One region of the Bradyrhizobium sp. WSM471 genome, then DNA from elsewhere that is predicted to be linked to it. Evidence: predicted binding sites of a transcription regulator. Region 1 holds the regulator's gene; the other holds the start of a gene.
What was found. The regulator PhoB, encoded in region 1, activates phosphate uptake and scavenging genes when phosphate is short. The targets are predictions, from matches to a motif close to TGTCATNNANCTGTCAT.
Positions count from the first base shown of each region.

Region 2: BRA471DRAFT_RS16470 (acetoacetate decarboxylase) is a predicted target of PhoB. The motif match lies at 3,296-3,312, and genes of this name have one in related genera.

Region 1 is NZ_CM001442.1:7,512,291-7,520,011, reverse strand. It holds gene pstA (phosphate ABC transporter permease PstA) at 1-694, shown strand, start outside; gene pstB (phosphate ABC transporter ATP-binding protein PstB) at 691-1,515, shown strand; gene phoU (phosphate signaling complex protein PhoU) at 1,526-2,242, shown strand; gene phoB (phosphate regulon transcriptional regulator PhoB) at 2,257-2,964, shown strand; gene BRA471DRAFT_RS34410 (GcrA family cell cycle regulator) at 3,169-3,681, opposite strand; gene BRA471DRAFT_RS34405 (aspartate aminotransferase family protein) at 4,137-5,339, shown strand; gene argF (ornithine carbamoyltransferase) at 5,339-6,286, shown strand; gene BRA471DRAFT_RS34395 (Hsp33 family molecular chaperone) at 6,577-7,596, shown strand.
Region 2 is NZ_CM001442.1:3,760,924-3,768,644, forward strand. It holds gene BRA471DRAFT_RS16455 (aminotransferase class V-fold PLP-dependent enzyme) at 1-924, opposite strand, end outside; gene BRA471DRAFT_RS16460 (IclR family transcriptional regulator) at 1,158-1,955, shown strand; gene BRA471DRAFT_RS16465 (patatin-like phospholipase family protein) at 2,092-3,255, opposite strand; gene BRA471DRAFT_RS16470 (acetoacetate decarboxylase) at 3,488-4,270, shown strand; gene BRA471DRAFT_RS16475 (transporter) at 4,380-5,396, shown strand; gene BRA471DRAFT_RS16480 (carbohydrate porin) at 5,419-6,822, shown strand; gene BRA471DRAFT_RS16485 (MFS transporter) at 6,819-7,721, opposite strand, start outside.

The sequences.
Region 1 (7,721 bases):
CGAGAACACGCCGCCACCGGGATCGAACGAGGGCGGCCTGCTCAACGCCATCGTCGGCTCGCTGATCATGACCGTGATCGGCGTCGGCATCGGCGCGCCGCTCGGCATGTTTGCCGGCACCTACCTCGCCGAATACGGCCGCAACGACAAGCTGACCTCGGTGATCCGCTTCATCAACGACATCCTGCTCTCGGCGCCCTCGATCATCATCGGCCTGTTCATCTACGGCGCGGTGGTGGTGCCGATGCGCGGCTTCTCCGCGATCGCGGGCTCACTCGCGCTCGCGGTCATCGTGATCCCGGTGGTGCTGCGCACGACCGAGGACATGCTGCTGCTGGTGCCGAACGCATTGCGCGAGGCGGCCTCGGCGCTCGGCCTGCCGCGTTCGCTGGTGATCAAGCGGATCGCTTATCGCGCCGCGCGCTCCGGCCTCATCACCGGCGTGCTGCTCGCGACCGCCCGCGTCGCCGGTGAAACCGCGCCGTTGCTGTTCACCGCGCTGTCGAACCAGTTCTTCAGCCTCGGCCTGAACAAGACGATGGCGAACCTGCCTGTCACCATCAACAACTTCGTGCAGAGCCCCTATGCCTACTGGAAGCAGCTGGCCTGGAGCGGTGCGCTGCTCATCACCCTGACCGTTCTTGCCCTGAATATTGGCGCGCGCATCCTTGGCGCCGAGAGGACCGCAAAATGAGTGATCTTTCATTATCGTCGATGAGCGCGGCCGGGGGTCTGCCGCAGACGGCGGCGCTGCCGGAGGCGCCTCCGAAGGTGACGGTGCGCAACCTGAACTTCTATTACGGCGAGCACCACGCGCTGAAGAACATCAACCTGACGCTCGGCGCCAATCGCGTCACGGCGTTCATCGGTCCGTCGGGCTGCGGCAAGTCGACCCTGCTGCGCATCTTCAACCGGATGTACGACCTTTATCCAGGCCAGCGCGCCACCGGTCAGCTCATGCTCGACCAGACCAATATCCTCGACGGCAAGCTGGACCTCAATCTGCTGCGCGCCCGCGTCGGCATGGTGTTCCAGAAGCCGACGCCGTTCCCGATGACGATCTACGAGAACATCGCGTTCGGCATCCGTCTCTATGAGAAGATATCGAAGTCCGAGATGGACGGCCGCGTCGAGAAGGCGCTGCGCGGCGGCGCACTGTGGAACGAGGTCAAGGACAAGCTCAACGCCTCCGGTCTGTCGCTCTCCGGCGGCCAGCAGCAGCGCCTCTGCATCGCCCGCACCGTCGCGGTGCGGCCCGAGGTGATCCTGTTCGACGAACCCTGTTCGGCGCTCGACCCGATCTCGACCGCCAAGGTCGAGGAGCTGATCCAGGAGCTGTCCGAGGACTACACGATCGCGATCGTCACCCATAACATGCAGCAGGCGGCGCGCGTCTCCGACAAGACCGCCTTCATGTATCTCGGCGAGCTGATCGAGTTCGACGATACCAGCAAGATCTTCACGTCGCCGACCGACCGGCGCACGCAGGATTACATCACCGGCCGGTTCGGCTAGGAGACGCGACATGGCTTCCGAACATACCGCAAAGGCTTTCGACACCGACCTCCAGGAACTCACCCGCCTGGTTGCGGAGATGGGCGGGATCGCCGAACGCATGATCGTCGAGTCCGTCGACGCACTGATCCGCCGCGACGTCCCGCTCGGGCAGCGCGTCGTCGCCACCGACACCGAGCTCGACGCGCTGCAGAAGCGCATCGAGGAGCGCGCGGTGCTCACCATCGCCCGCCGCCAGCCGATGGCGGTCGATCTGCGCGAGATCGTCGGCGCCATGCGCGTCGCGACCGATCTCGAGCGCATCGGCGACCTCGCCAAGAACATGGGCAAGCGCGTCGCGGCGCTGGAGACGGACTTCCATCCGCTCAAGCTGTTCCGCGGCCTCGAGCACATGACCGACCTCGTGCAGCAGCAGGTCAAGTCGGTGCTGGACGCCTATGCCGCGCATGATCTGCCGGCGGCGATGGCGGTGTGGAAGGGCGACGAGGAAGTCGACGCCATCTGCACCTCGCTGTTCCGCGAGCTCCTCACCTACATGATGGAGGATCCGCGCAACATCTCGTTCTGTATTCACCTGATGTTCTGCGCCAAGAACATCGAGCGGATCGGCGACCACGCCACCAACATCGCCGAGACCGTGTTCTACATGATCGAGGGCCAGGCGATCACCGACAAGCGGCCGAAGGGCGACATGACGACCTTCGCCAACACGGTACCGAACACTTAAGGAGCGACGACCCGATGGGCGCACGCATTATGGTGGTTGAGGACGAGGAAGCCCTGACCGAGCTTCTCCGCTACAACCTCGAAGGCGACGGCTATGACGTCGAGACGGTGATGCGCGGCGACGACGCCGACACCCGTCTCAAGGAGCACATTCCCGATCTGATCGTGCTCGACTGGATGCTGCCGGGCCTGTCAGGCATCGAATTGTGCCGGCGGCTTCGCACCCGTCCCGAGACCAAGCAGCTCCCGATCATCATGCTCACCGCGCGCGGCGAGGAGAGCGAGCGGGTGCGGGGTCTTGCGACCGGCGCCGACGATTACATCGTCAAGCCGTTCTCGGTGCCGGAGCTGCTGGCGCGCGTGAAGGGCCTGCTGCGGCGCGCAAGCCCCGAGCGGCTCGCCACCGTCCTTGCTTTTGGCGACATCGAGCTCGACCGCGACAAGCGCCGCGTGGCGCGCTCGGGCCGGCCGATCGATCTCGGTCCGACCGAATATCGCCTGCTGGAGTTCTTCCTGGAGCACCCGGGGCGGGTGTTCTCGCGCGAGCAGCTGCTCGACAGCGTCTGGGGCCGCGACATCTATATCGACGAGCGGACCGTCGACGTGCATATCGGCCGCCTGCGCAAGCTGCTCAATCTCGGCCGCGAGCAGGACCCGATCCGCACCGTCCGCGGCGCCGGCTACGCGCTGGATGATCGCTTCGCGAAGGCGGAGCAGGTGTAGGGTTGCAGGCTTGAGGTTCTCAGCCGTCATCCCGGACAAGCGAGCGAAGCGAGCGCTGATCCGGGACCCATAACCACAGGGAGTGGTTTGGCGAAGACTCGGAGTGACCCCTTTCGCGCAACAACTGCGTGCTCGGAGTATGGTCCTGGCTTTCGCCAGGACGACACTCCAATTGAACTGTCTTCGCGCGACGACTTGCCGTGATTAGCGCGGACCCGGCTTCACCGGTGCGCGGCGCCGATCCGACGCCGGCTGGTACGCGACGCGCGAGTGCTGGGCGCAATAGGGCAGGCCGGACAGCGCCCTTCCACCGCAGAAGAAGAAGTCCGGGCTGGAGGGATCGCCGACCGGCCAGTGGCAGGTCGCCTCGTTCAATTCCAGCAGCGACAGCCGCTGGCTCATTGGCACCACGTTGTCGTAGGTGACCGGATCCGGCTCCGCCTCGACCTCAAACGCCTGCGCCAGCGCGGTGTTGCCGCGCGAGATCGGGCGGCTCACCCGCATCATGTGCTGCGCGGGGCGCGCCTTGCGCGGCCGCGGCGCTGCCGATGATGGGCTCTTGGCGCGGCCCGAAAGGCCGAGCCTGTGCACTTTGCCGATCACGGCATTGCGGGTCACATTGCCGAGCTCCGCCGCGATCTGGCTGGCCGAAAGTCCGGCCTCCCAGAGCTTTTTCAGCTGCTCGACGCGATCATCGGACCAGGTCAAAACCGTCATTGCACCCTTTCCCTCGCTGCGCGCCAGCCATCCTGGGGCCTCGCAGCGAATGCCTAAGCCTTCAAAAACCCGTGCCGCCAGAATCCCTTAAGGCTCGCCGGGCGCGTCTTGAACGCCCGAACGTTTACGCCGGTACATAAGGACTTAAAGATCAGAACCACTGCACGAGATGTCGTATCTGACAATCCAAACGCTACAATATGGCGTGACTCCCGCGCAAGAGTCCGCCGACTCGCTTCCACATGTTCCGTGGCTAAATCCCGCAAAATCGGCACCGCAAGACTACGGATTCAGCGTTTCGCGAGGCTTTCCGGGCGGCATTGACACCCGTTTCACCAGGCCTAAGATAGTCGTGCGTGCCGCCCTCAAGAGGCGGCACGTTTCGTTTTCCGGGCCGGTCGATGGTGCGTTGCGCAATGCACGCTCACGCCGTCCGCAACATTCAAGTGACCGTCATGACTAACAGCGCAGCGCCGCATTTGCTCCCCGTTTTCGCCAGGTCCGACCTCGGTTTCGAGCGTGGCGAAGGCTGCTGGCTGATCGCGACCAACGGCGAGCGCTATCTCGATTTCACCTCCGGGGTGGCGGTGAATGCGCTTGGCCATGCCCATCCGGCGCTGGTCGCGGCGTTGCAGGAGCAGGCCACGAAGCTCTGGCACATGTCGAACCTGTTCCAGAGCCCGGACGGCGAAAAGCTCGCCGCGCGCCTGTGCAATGAAAGTTTCGCGGACTTCGTGTTCTTCTGCAATTCCGGCGCCGAAGCGCTGGAATGCGTGATCAAGGTCGTGCGCCGCTATCACGCGGCAAAGGGCCATCCAGACCGCTATCGCATGATCACCTTCGAAGGCGCCTTCCACGGCCGCACGCTGGCGACGCTGGCCGCGACGGGTTCGGCAAAATATCTCGAAGGTTTCGGCCCTCCGATGGAGGGCTTCGACCAGGTTGCGCATGGCGATCTCGACGCGGTGAAAAAGGCGATCGGTCCGCAGACCGCCGGCATCCTGATCGAGCCGATCCAGGGCGAAGGCGGTGTGCGTTCGGCAACGCCCGCCTTCTTGAGGGCGTTGCGCCAGCTCTGCGACGAGAAGGGTTTGTTGCTCGCCTTCGACGAGGTGCAGACCGGCATGGGCCGCACCGGCGATCTGTTCGCGTACCGCCGCCTTGGCGTCGAACCCGACGTGATGTCGCTGGCCAAGGCGCTCGGTGGCGGCTTTCCGATCGGCGCCTGCCTTGCGACCGCGGAAGCGGCGTCCGGCATGACGCCGGGCTCGCACGGCTCGACCTTCGGCGGCAATCCGCTCGCGATCGCCGCTGCGAACGCCGTGCTCGACGTCATGCTCAAGCCCGGATTCTTCGACCACGTGCAGAGGATGTCGCTGCTGCTGAAGCAGAAGCTCGCCTCCGTGATCGACCGTCATAGCGATGTCGTCAGCGAAGTGCGCGGCGAGGGCCTCCTGATCGGCATCAAGGCCGTGGTGCCTTCCGGCGATCTCGTTGCCGCCTTGCGCGACCAAAAGCTGCTCACCGTCGGTGCCGGCGACAATGTCGTGCGTTTCCTGCCGCCTTTGATCGTCACCGAAGCCGAGATCGAGGACAGCGTCGGGCGGCTCGAGCGCGCCTGCACCGCGTTGTCCGGCAACAAGCGGGCGGCAAGCTGATGAGCAAGTCGCCCGATAAAGCACCCAAGAAAACACCGAAGCACTTTCTCGATATCAACGAGCTGCCGCTGTCGGAGCTCAAGCGCATGCTGGCCGCGTCCTCCGCGATGAAGGCGAAGCAGAAGGCGCATCAGCCGGTCAGGCCGCTCGAAGGCAAGACCCTGGCGATGATCTTCGAGCGCCCCTCGACGCGGACGCGGGTGTCTTTCGATGTCGCCATGCGCCAGCTCGGCGGCGAGCCCATCATGCTCACCGGCGCCGAGATGCAGCTCGGTCGCGGCGAGACCATCGCCGACACCGCGCGCGTGCTGTCGCGCTACGTCGATGCCATCATGATCCGCATCCTCAATCACGATGCGCTGCTGGAGCTCGCTGCGAACGCTACCGTCCCCGTCATCAACGGCCTGACGCGGCGCTCGCATCCCTGCCAGGTGATGGCGGACCTCATGACCTACGAGGAACATCGCGGCCCGATCGAGGGCAAGACCGTGGCCTGGACCGGCGACGACAATAACGTGCTCGCCTCCTGGGCGCACGCCGCCGAGCGCTTCAAGTTCCAGCTCAATGTCGCGACGCCTCCGGAGCTCGCGCCGAAAAAAGCGATGCGCGACTTCATCAAGGCGACCGGCGCGCCGATCATGCTCGGCACGGATGCCGAAGCCGCCGTGCGCGGCGCCGATTGTGTCGTGACCGACACCTGGGTGTCGATGGGCGACAAGGAAGGCGAGCACCGCCATAACGTGCTCAAGCCCTATCAGGTCAATGCCCAGCTGATGTCGCTGGCCAAGCCCGATGCGCTGTTCATGCACTGCCTGCCCGCCCATCGCGGCGAGGAGGTCACCGACGAGGTGATCGACGGTCCGCAATCCGTCGTGTTCGACGAGGCCGAAAACCGCCTGCACGCGCAGAAGGGCATTCTGGCCTGGTGCTTCGACGAGGTGAAGTGATCTCGCTGGAATCCCGGCGGCCACCTCACATATGATCGTCGTCCCGGACAAGCGCAGCTTCTGGCAACGCGTAGCGTTGTCCAGAACGGAGCGCCGATCCGGGACCCATAACCACAGGAAGTCGTTTGGCGAGGATTCGGAGTTGTCATCTCGCGCAGTAGCGTAATCCTGTGGTTATGGGTCCCGGATCTGCGGCTAGCGCTTGTCCGGGACGACACCGAGGTTGAGGTTGCTTCGTACAGTTCCCCAACCCCCCTTCCAATTCCGCCTTCCGACCCCAGATAAGCGCCATGGTTTCCCAATCCCCTGACATGAAAACCGGGCCCGAAGGCCCGGTTCGCGCGCCATCCGCGGTTCCGATCGATGACGCCGTGCTGCCCTACGAGGTCGACGCGCTCGACGTGCGCGGTCGGCTGGTGCGGCTTGGTTCGGCGCTCGACGAGATCCTGACCAAGCACGATTATCCCGCGCCGGTCGGCAAGCTGCTCGGCGAGGCCATCGTGCTGACTACGCTGCTCGGCTCCTCGCTGAAATTCGAGGGCCGCTTCATCCTCCAGGCGCAGACCGACGGTCCGGTGTCGTTCCTGGTCGTGGACTACCAGGCGCCGGATCGCCTGCGCGCCTATGCGCGCTACGACGCCGCGCGCCTCGGCGAAGTCCAGGATTCCGGCAAGACTTCCGGCGCGCTGCTGGGCCACGGTCATCTCGCCATGACCATCGACCAGGGCCCCGACATGAGCCGCTACCAGGGCCTGGTCGCGCTCGACGGCGGCAGCCTCGAAGACGCCGCTCACGAATATTTCCTGCGCTCCGAGCAGATCCCGACCCGCGTGCGCCTCGCCGTCGGCGAGGAATGGCGTTCGAATGACGGCGGCAAGCATCGCTGGCGTGCCGGCGGCATGCTGATGCAGTTCCTGCCGAAGGCGCCCGAGCGCGCGCGGCAGGCCGATCTGCATCCCGGCGATGCGCCCGAGGGCGTCGAAGTGCATGCCGTCGCTGAAGACGATGCCTGGGTCGAGGCGCGCTCGCTGATCGAGACCGTCGAAGACGTCGAGCTGATCGATCCGGAGCTGTCCGGCGAGCGGCTGCTCTACCGCCTGTTCCACGAGCGCGGCGTGCGCGTGTTCAATCCGCTGCCCTTGAAGGCGCAATGCTCCTGCTCGCGCGACGCGGTGGCATCGATGCTGAAGAGCTTTTCGTCCGACGACCGGGCCGCCATGGTCAAGGACGACAAGGTCGTCGTGACCTGCGAGTTCTGCAGCTCGGTGTACGAGTTCACACCGGATGAGGCGGGCGTCGAGGACGCGTGAGACGTTAGCCCGTAGCCCGGATGGAGCGCAGCGCAATCCGGGGCCGCTCGCCCGGCATTCGGCACCTTCCCGGACTACGCTTGCGCTCCATCCGGGCTACGGGACCTCCTCTGTGTCGCCCCTCT
Region 2 (7,721 bases), 3.8 Mb from region 1:
TTCGTCCAGGCGCGCGATCAGGTGATCGCCGAGGTCGAAGCAGTGGTTCTGGATGTTCTGCACCCCGATCTGCTCGATCATGTCGAGGGAAGCACCCAGAGCATGGATCGCGGGCAGATTGAAATTGCCAAGTTCGAAGCGCCTGGCGGTCGCAGAGGGCGCCATTTTGTCGGGACACGCGATGAGGTCGCTGGGGATATCGGCGAGGCTCGCGGCCGCCATATAGGTCGGTTCCAGCTCTCGAAGGGATTTGTCCCAATAGAGAAGCCCGAGGCCTTGCGGAACGAGCAATCCCTTGTGGCTGCCGGAGCCGATGAAGCTGGCGCCGATCGCCTTCGCATCAACAGGTACGACGCCGATCGCCTGCATCACATCGACGACAAAGTAGAGCTTCTTCCTGGCGCACATCGCGCCGACGCTCTCGATGTCAAAGCGGTGACCGGCATGGAAGGTCACATGCGACATCGAGATTGCGCGCGTCTTGTCGTCAATGAAGGGAGCAAAGCTGTCGGCATCGACGATATCCGTCATCGGAATGAAGCGAATTTCGACGCCCTTCCGTTGCAGATTGAGGAACGCGTAGGCGTTGTTCGGATGATCGCCGTGGACCATCAGGACATTGTCACCGGCCTGGAGCGGCAATGCGTTTGCCGCGATGTTCATGCTTTCCGACGTGTTTTTCGTGAAGGCGATCTCATCGGCAGTCACGCCGAGAAAGCGAGCGACCTTGGCGCGGGTCTGCTCCACCCGGTCGAGCCAGACGCTCTTCGGGCCAGCCGTCTCGAAGCCCTCGCGAAGGAAGAGCTCGATCGCGGCTCTCACCGGGCGCGCGAGCGGCGTTTGAAATCCCGAGTCCAGATAAACCATCCGTTCAACGGCAGGGAATTCCTTCCTCACGGCGTCCACGTCGTAGTGACGAGACATACACATCTCCTGTTGAGCGCGCCGTCGGACTTGGCGGTCGGCCATGCGACGAAGCGACATTTCGAAACGGCGAGACCGCGCTGCACAAGTTCTAGTCAATCGCCGACAGCGCCAAGAATATGAGCTTTCCGGATTTGGACAAATGGAATTGTCGAATATCAATAGATTTTATTCCGAAAAATGATAATTATTGGATGCAGTGTATTTTGCTGCCAATCCCAACCGGTAGGGAAATGACGAAGCAAGTTGAGAGGGATGGACCCTTGGACCGCGCCCTCGCGATCGTTCGGCATGTGGCTGACCAACGCAAAGCCGTCTCAGCGGCAGAGATCGCCAAGGCTCTCTCGCTGCCTCTTCCAACGGCGCACAGGTTGATCGGAAATCTTGAAGGCCGCGGACTGCTTCAGAAGGCGTTGGGGACCAAGCGTTACGTTGTGGGTAATCAACTCGTCACGCTATCCGCGACTGTGATCGGAGCGGCCTTCCGCACAGCGCGGCGGCACGCGGTGCTTCGAGCGGTCGCGGCAGAAATCGGTGAACAATGCGAGATCGGCGTCGTGCGCGATAATTCCGTCGCCTATGTGGACAGCGTTCGCGTTTCGGAGCCGCAAGGTCTTCAGTTCAATCCGGGAGAAGCGGCGCCGCTACACTGCACGTCCACCGGAAAGATCTACATGAGCGGATTGCCCGAGCGGACGCGGGTGAAGCTGTGCCACGCACTCGCTCTGATCAAATTCACTGAAACGACGATTGTCGATGTCCACGCGCTAATGAAGGTGCTCGAAGAGACGCGGCAGCGCGGCTGGGCCAAAACGAACGAAGAGTACGTGAAAGGCGTGGTGGGGTGTGCCGTGCCCATCCTGTCCCCGGATCGAGAGCTGATCGCTTGCCTGGGCGTCTCCGTGCCGGTGGCACGCGTCAGCTTCGTCGAGTTGGACCGGTTCATAGGCCCGCTGCAAAAGGCTGCCGCTCTGCTGTCGGAGACCATTTTGCAGGTTGATGACGATGATGACGCAGATGCCCGACGATGACATCCTGCTCCTGTTTTGCCCGACGAGTCAAATCGTTTTCGGTAAAACGTAAGTCATTGATTTGCCACGCCCCGGCTACTGTGCATGGGGTTGTTTTCGCACTTTTTGTTTGAGCGCGCCCCGCGGGGCGCGTTGCTCACGCGCTTTCCGTCTCCCGGTGCACATCGTGCACCACCAGCCCCATGCCTTCGTCGGGCATCTTGATCCAGTCGCGGCGCTTGAGGGTGCGCTTGGTGTCTTCGTAGCCGGAGGTCCAGTGCTCGCGCATCGAGGTGCCCGAGAATTCGTGGTCCTTGGCGTCGCCTTCATAGGCCTTCTGCTGGTAGATCAGATGCAGGATCGCGATCTCCGGCATGTGGCGCAGGCTCGACTTGAGTTTGCGCTCCTCCTCGGAGAGCTGCTCGTCGGGCAGCTTCGCCAAGGCCTTGTAGAGCAGGACCTTGAGGTTGTGGGTGCGGCGGTAGACGTCGGTGTTGTGGCGGGTGCGCGAGGAATACATGATGTCCTTGTGGCGGGCCATCACGTCCTGGATCGAGCGCGGCAGCACGCCCCGCGCGCTGAACAGGTCGACCTGGAACACCAGCGAATTGAGCGCGTCCTCCTGGTCGAGCAGGTGCTGGAGCGGCGTATTGGAGACGATGCCGCCGTCCCAGAAATGATCGGTGCCGATCCGTACCATCGGCAGTGCCGGGGGCAGGGCGCCGGAAGCCATGATGTGCTCCGGCTCGATCTCGTCATGGGAATTGTCGAAATAGATGAAATTGCCGGAGAGCACGTTCACGGCGCCGACTGCGAAGCGAACCTTCTTCTCGTTGATGAGGTCGAAGTCGACGAGTTCGAGCAGGCTCTCCTTCAGCGGCATCGTGTCGTAATAGCTGGTGGCGGTCCGGGCTCCGACCGGGCTGAGCCATGGATTGACTTGATGCGGGCTGAAGAAGCCCGGCTGGCCCATCGCCGACGTCATCCAGGCGCTGGTGAGATTGCGCCACTGGCGAAAGATGTCGCCGTCAGGCGTGTAGTGCCAGATCTTGCGGTTGGTGATGCGCTCCCAGAAAATGCGCAGCGCCTCGAGCCGCTTCTCCGGCTTGTTGCCGGCGATGATGGCGGAGTTGATCGCGCCGATCGAGACGCCGCAGACCCAGTCGGGCTCGATGCCGGCCTCGTGCAGCGCCTGGTAGACGCCGGCCTGATAGGCGCCGAGCGCGCCGCCACCTTGCAGCACCAGCGCGACGCGGTCGCAGCGCTCGGGCCGCCAGCCTCGTGAAGAAGGCTGATGTGTCTGATATGTGCGGGCGTCCATGGTCGGTGCTCCCTGTTTCGCCAAACGATTGCGTCCGGCGGTGACGGCGTAATGACAATTCTGGCGCCGATGCATCGCTTGCATGCACCATGATCGCCTTGGGAATGGCTGCGGTCGTGCGGCTGACGGAAATCCTTCACATCGCAGTCAATGACGGCGGCTAGCACTCTGCATCGCCGCCTGACGCCGCCGGGTGGGCATCACGTGAGCGCCACGAGAGGAGAGACCAGCGATGCGCAGGGAAGATTTGCTGAGACTTCCGTCGATGCCGGCGGCCGGGCCGAGCTATCCGGCCGGGCCCTATCGCTTCGTCAACCGCGAATTCCTCGTCATCACCTACGAGACCGATCCGGACCTCATCCGCGCCGGCCTGCCTGAGCCGCTGGAGCCGATCGATCAGCCGATCGTGCATTACGAATGGATCAGGATGCCGGACTCGTCCGGCTTTGGCAGCTACACCGAATCCGGCCTCGTCATCCCCGCGCGCCTGCACGGCGAGGAGGTCAACTTCGTCTCGCAGATGTATCTGGACGATGATCCGCCGATCGCCGCCGGCCGCGAGATCTGGGGCTTTCCCAAGAAATACGCTCATCCCAAACTCGAGATCGTCAAGGACACGCTGACGGGCACGCTGGAATATGCCGGCCAGCTCGTCGCCATGGGCACGATGGGTTACAAGCACGAGAGCATGGCCGGCAACGGCGATCTCACCCGCGCCACGCTGTCGAAGACGCAGATCAATCTGAAGATGATCCCCGGCGTCGACGGTCGCCTCGAGGTCTGCCAGCTGGTCGCGATCAACCTCACCGACATCGTGCCGAAGGGCTCCTGGATGGGGCCCGGCCGGCTGCATCTGGTGCCGCATGTCAACGCGCCCGTCGCTGATTTCCCGGTCCGCCGCTGCCTCGGCGCGCATCATTACATCGCCGACCTGACGCTGCCGTTCGGCCGCGTCGTGCACGACTACATCAGGGAAGCCGAGGCGGCGGCCTCGACCGGGTTGGCGGCCGAGTAGGGCGTCATCATCAAACTGTAACAATGCCGTAATTGAGTACCCGCGTGGGTCCGGAAGATGCGTCAGCCATCTTCCGGAGCGGGGCATTCGTTGACGGTTGGGGTTGGTCATGGCTGAGCCGGCAGAGCGTGTCAGCGCGATATCGGATTCCGTGTCTGGCATTCCCGGCCTGGTGTGGGCGTTCCGCCTCCACAGCGACGGCGGTGCCGAAGCGCTGCCGATCGACCAGCCGATCGAGTTCAGTCACGACGGCCGGCTCTGGCTGCATTTCAACCTCACGGACACGCGTTCACGGCCGTGGATCGCCGCGTCACAGCTGCCGCCGCTTGCGCGCGAGCTCTTGCTGTCCAACGACACCTTCCAGCAGCTTCACGTCATCGATCACTGCATCTACGGCGTGTTCTCCGACCTCGTACGCGACATCGGCAGCGCGACGGAGGAGACCGCGTTCCTGCGCTTCGCCATGACCGAGCGGCTCCTGATCAGCGGCCGCCATCAGGCGCTGTGCTCGGCGGACGCGACACGCCGGGTGCTCGAAGGCGGCTACCGCGTCGACAATGTCGCCCATCTCCTCGAAAAGATCGTCGACGAGGTCGCCGACACGCTTGATAGGATGGCCGACAAGCTCGGCCAGGAGATCGACGAGATCGAGGAGCGGATTCTGGCCGACGACGCCAAGCCGGAGATGCGCCGCAATCTCGGCCGGCTGCGCCGGACCTGCGTCAGGCTGCATCGCCAGCTCACCGGCCTGCGTACGCTGTTCCATCGCCTCGACCAGAAGAACACCGACCACCTGTCGCCGGACCTGCGTATCCAGGCCGGCAAGCTGGCGCAGCGGCTGGACGGCCTTGACCACGATATCGTCGAGCTGCGCGAACGCAGCCGCCTGCTCGAGGAGGAGCTGCGTTTCAAGAACGAGGAGCAAAGCAACAACCACCTCCACACGCTATCGATCGTCACTTCGCTGTTGCTGCCGCCGACGCTGATCACCGGTATCTTCGGCATGAACACCAAGGGCCTGCCGCTGACCGATGTCGAGAGCGGATTTTTCTGGGCGGCGCTCCTGATGGCCTCGTCGGTCGGTGCGGCCTATCTCTTCATGCGGCGTAGCGGCATCTTCAAATAGCGTACGCCAGCCGGTATCAGCCGTGATCGCGAGTGCACATCGATTTTTGCTGCGATATGCGGCTGCCATTGCGCTGGCCTGGACAGTGGCAGGCACGAGCGCGTTCGCCGGCGCCAAGGACGAAAGCGCGGCGGGGTGGCTCGCTCCGAAATGGTTCAACGACTGGCATGACGGCCTCGCCGACAAGGGCCTGAATTTCGGCGCCACCTACATCGCCGACAACATCGGCAATGTGTCGGGTGGCGTTAAGCGCGGCGCCATCCATTTCGGCCGGCTTGATCTGTCGGTCGATGCCGATCTCGACAAGCTGGTCGGTTGGACCGGTGGCCGCTTTTACGCCAATGCCTTCGTGATCTACGGGCGAGGTCTGAGCCGCAACTACGTCATGAATCTCGCCACCATCAGCGAAATCGAGGCGCTGCCGGACCAGCGGCTCTACAATGCCTATTTCGAGCAGAGCTTCTTCAACGACCGCTTGAACATCAGGGCCGGCCAGCAGGCCGCCGATGTCGAGTTTTTCGACAGCCAGACCGACGATCTCTTCATCAACGGCACCTTCGGCTGGCCGGCGATCAAGGCATCCAACCTTCCGGCCGGCGGGCCGGCGCCGCCGATCGCGGTGCCCGGCATTCGCATCAAGGCCGCGCTGACGGATCAGATCACGGCGTTCGGTGCTGTCTTCAACGGCGATCCGTCAGGACCTGGCGATGCAGATCCGCAGCTTCGCGACCATCATGGTCTCGCCTTTCGCGTCAACGACCCGCCGTGGGTGATCGGGCAGGTTCGCTTCAACTACGCCATCGATATCGGCGGCCGTCCGCTCGCCGGCAATGTCACGCCGGGTGCCTGGAAGCATTATGGCTCCTTCGACAGCCAGCGCTTGACGGCGGAGGGACAGTCGATCGCCGATCCCGGCGGAAGCGGCATTCCGGCGAAGCTTCGCGGCAATTACGGAATCTTCGCGGTCATCGAGCAGGTGCTCTACCGCCCGCCGGAGGTCAGGGACAACAGCACGTCGGCCTCGATCCCGGGTGTCACCGCGTTCGGCCGCATCGCCTACAGCCCGCCGGACCGCAACCTGATTGATCTCTATATCGACGGCGGCATCGGCTTCGTCGGTTTCGTTCCCGGTCGACCGCTCGATCGCTTCGGCGTGGCGGCGGCCTACATGCGGATCTCGAACACTGCGCGTCATCTCGACGTCGATACCCAATTCTTCACCGGCATCCAGAGCCCGGTGCGCAGCAACGAAACCCTGATCGAGATGATCTACGAAGCGCATGTCAAGCCGGGCTGGCTGGTCGCGCCGTACTTCCAATATGTGTTCCGTCCATCGGGCGGCATCCCGGACCCGAACGATTCGAGCGGTGTCGCGCGGATCGGTGACGCCGCAGTCTTCGGCGTCACCACCACGATCAGGTACTAAGCCATCGCGGCCTGCGGCTTTGGCTTCGGTTGTCGCGACAGCGTCAGCACGATCAGCGAGGCGAACACGCAGAGCGCGCCGGCGATGAAGAAGGCGGGCAGGTAGCTCTGATAGACCGTACGCGAGAAACCCGCGCCGAAGGCGGCGGTGCCCGCGCCGAGCTGGTGGCCGGCAAAGATCCAGCCGAACACCAGATTGGCGCGCTCGGGTCCGAATTTCTGCGCGGTCAAGCGCACCGTGGGCGGCACGGTTGCGATCCAGTCGAGCCCGTAGAACATCGCGAAGATCGAGAGCCCATAGAACGAGAAATCGCTGAAAGGGAGGAAGATCAGCGAGAGCCCGCGCAGGCCGTAATACCAGAACAGCAAATAGCGGTTGTCGTAGCGGTCCGACAGCCAGCCCGACATGATGGTGCCGAAGAAATCGAAGATGCCCATCGCAGCCAACAGGCCCGCGGCCTGCACCTGGGGGATGCCGAAATCGAGGCACATCGGAATCAGATGCACCTGCACGAGGCCATTGGTGGATGCGCCGCAGACGAAGAACGTCGCGAACAGAACCCAGAACGCGCTGCTCTTCGAGGCGTCGCGCAGCGTGCCGAGTGCAACGCCGGTGATCGAGCCGTGGGTGACCGGCGCGGCGGGCAGGGGCTCTGCGCCTTCGTCGCCGAAGGGGCGCAGGCCGACGTCGCTCGGGCGGTCGCGCATCGCGAGCAGGACCGCGAGGGCGGAAACACCGAGCGCGATGCAGACGAAGCCGAGCGCAACCCGCCAGCCGAAACGTTCGGTGAGGCTTGCCAGCAGCGGCAGGAACACGAGCTGACCGGTGGCGACACTCGCGGTCATGATACCGACGACGAGGCCGCGCCGCGCCGCGAACCAGCGCGTCGCGATGGTGGC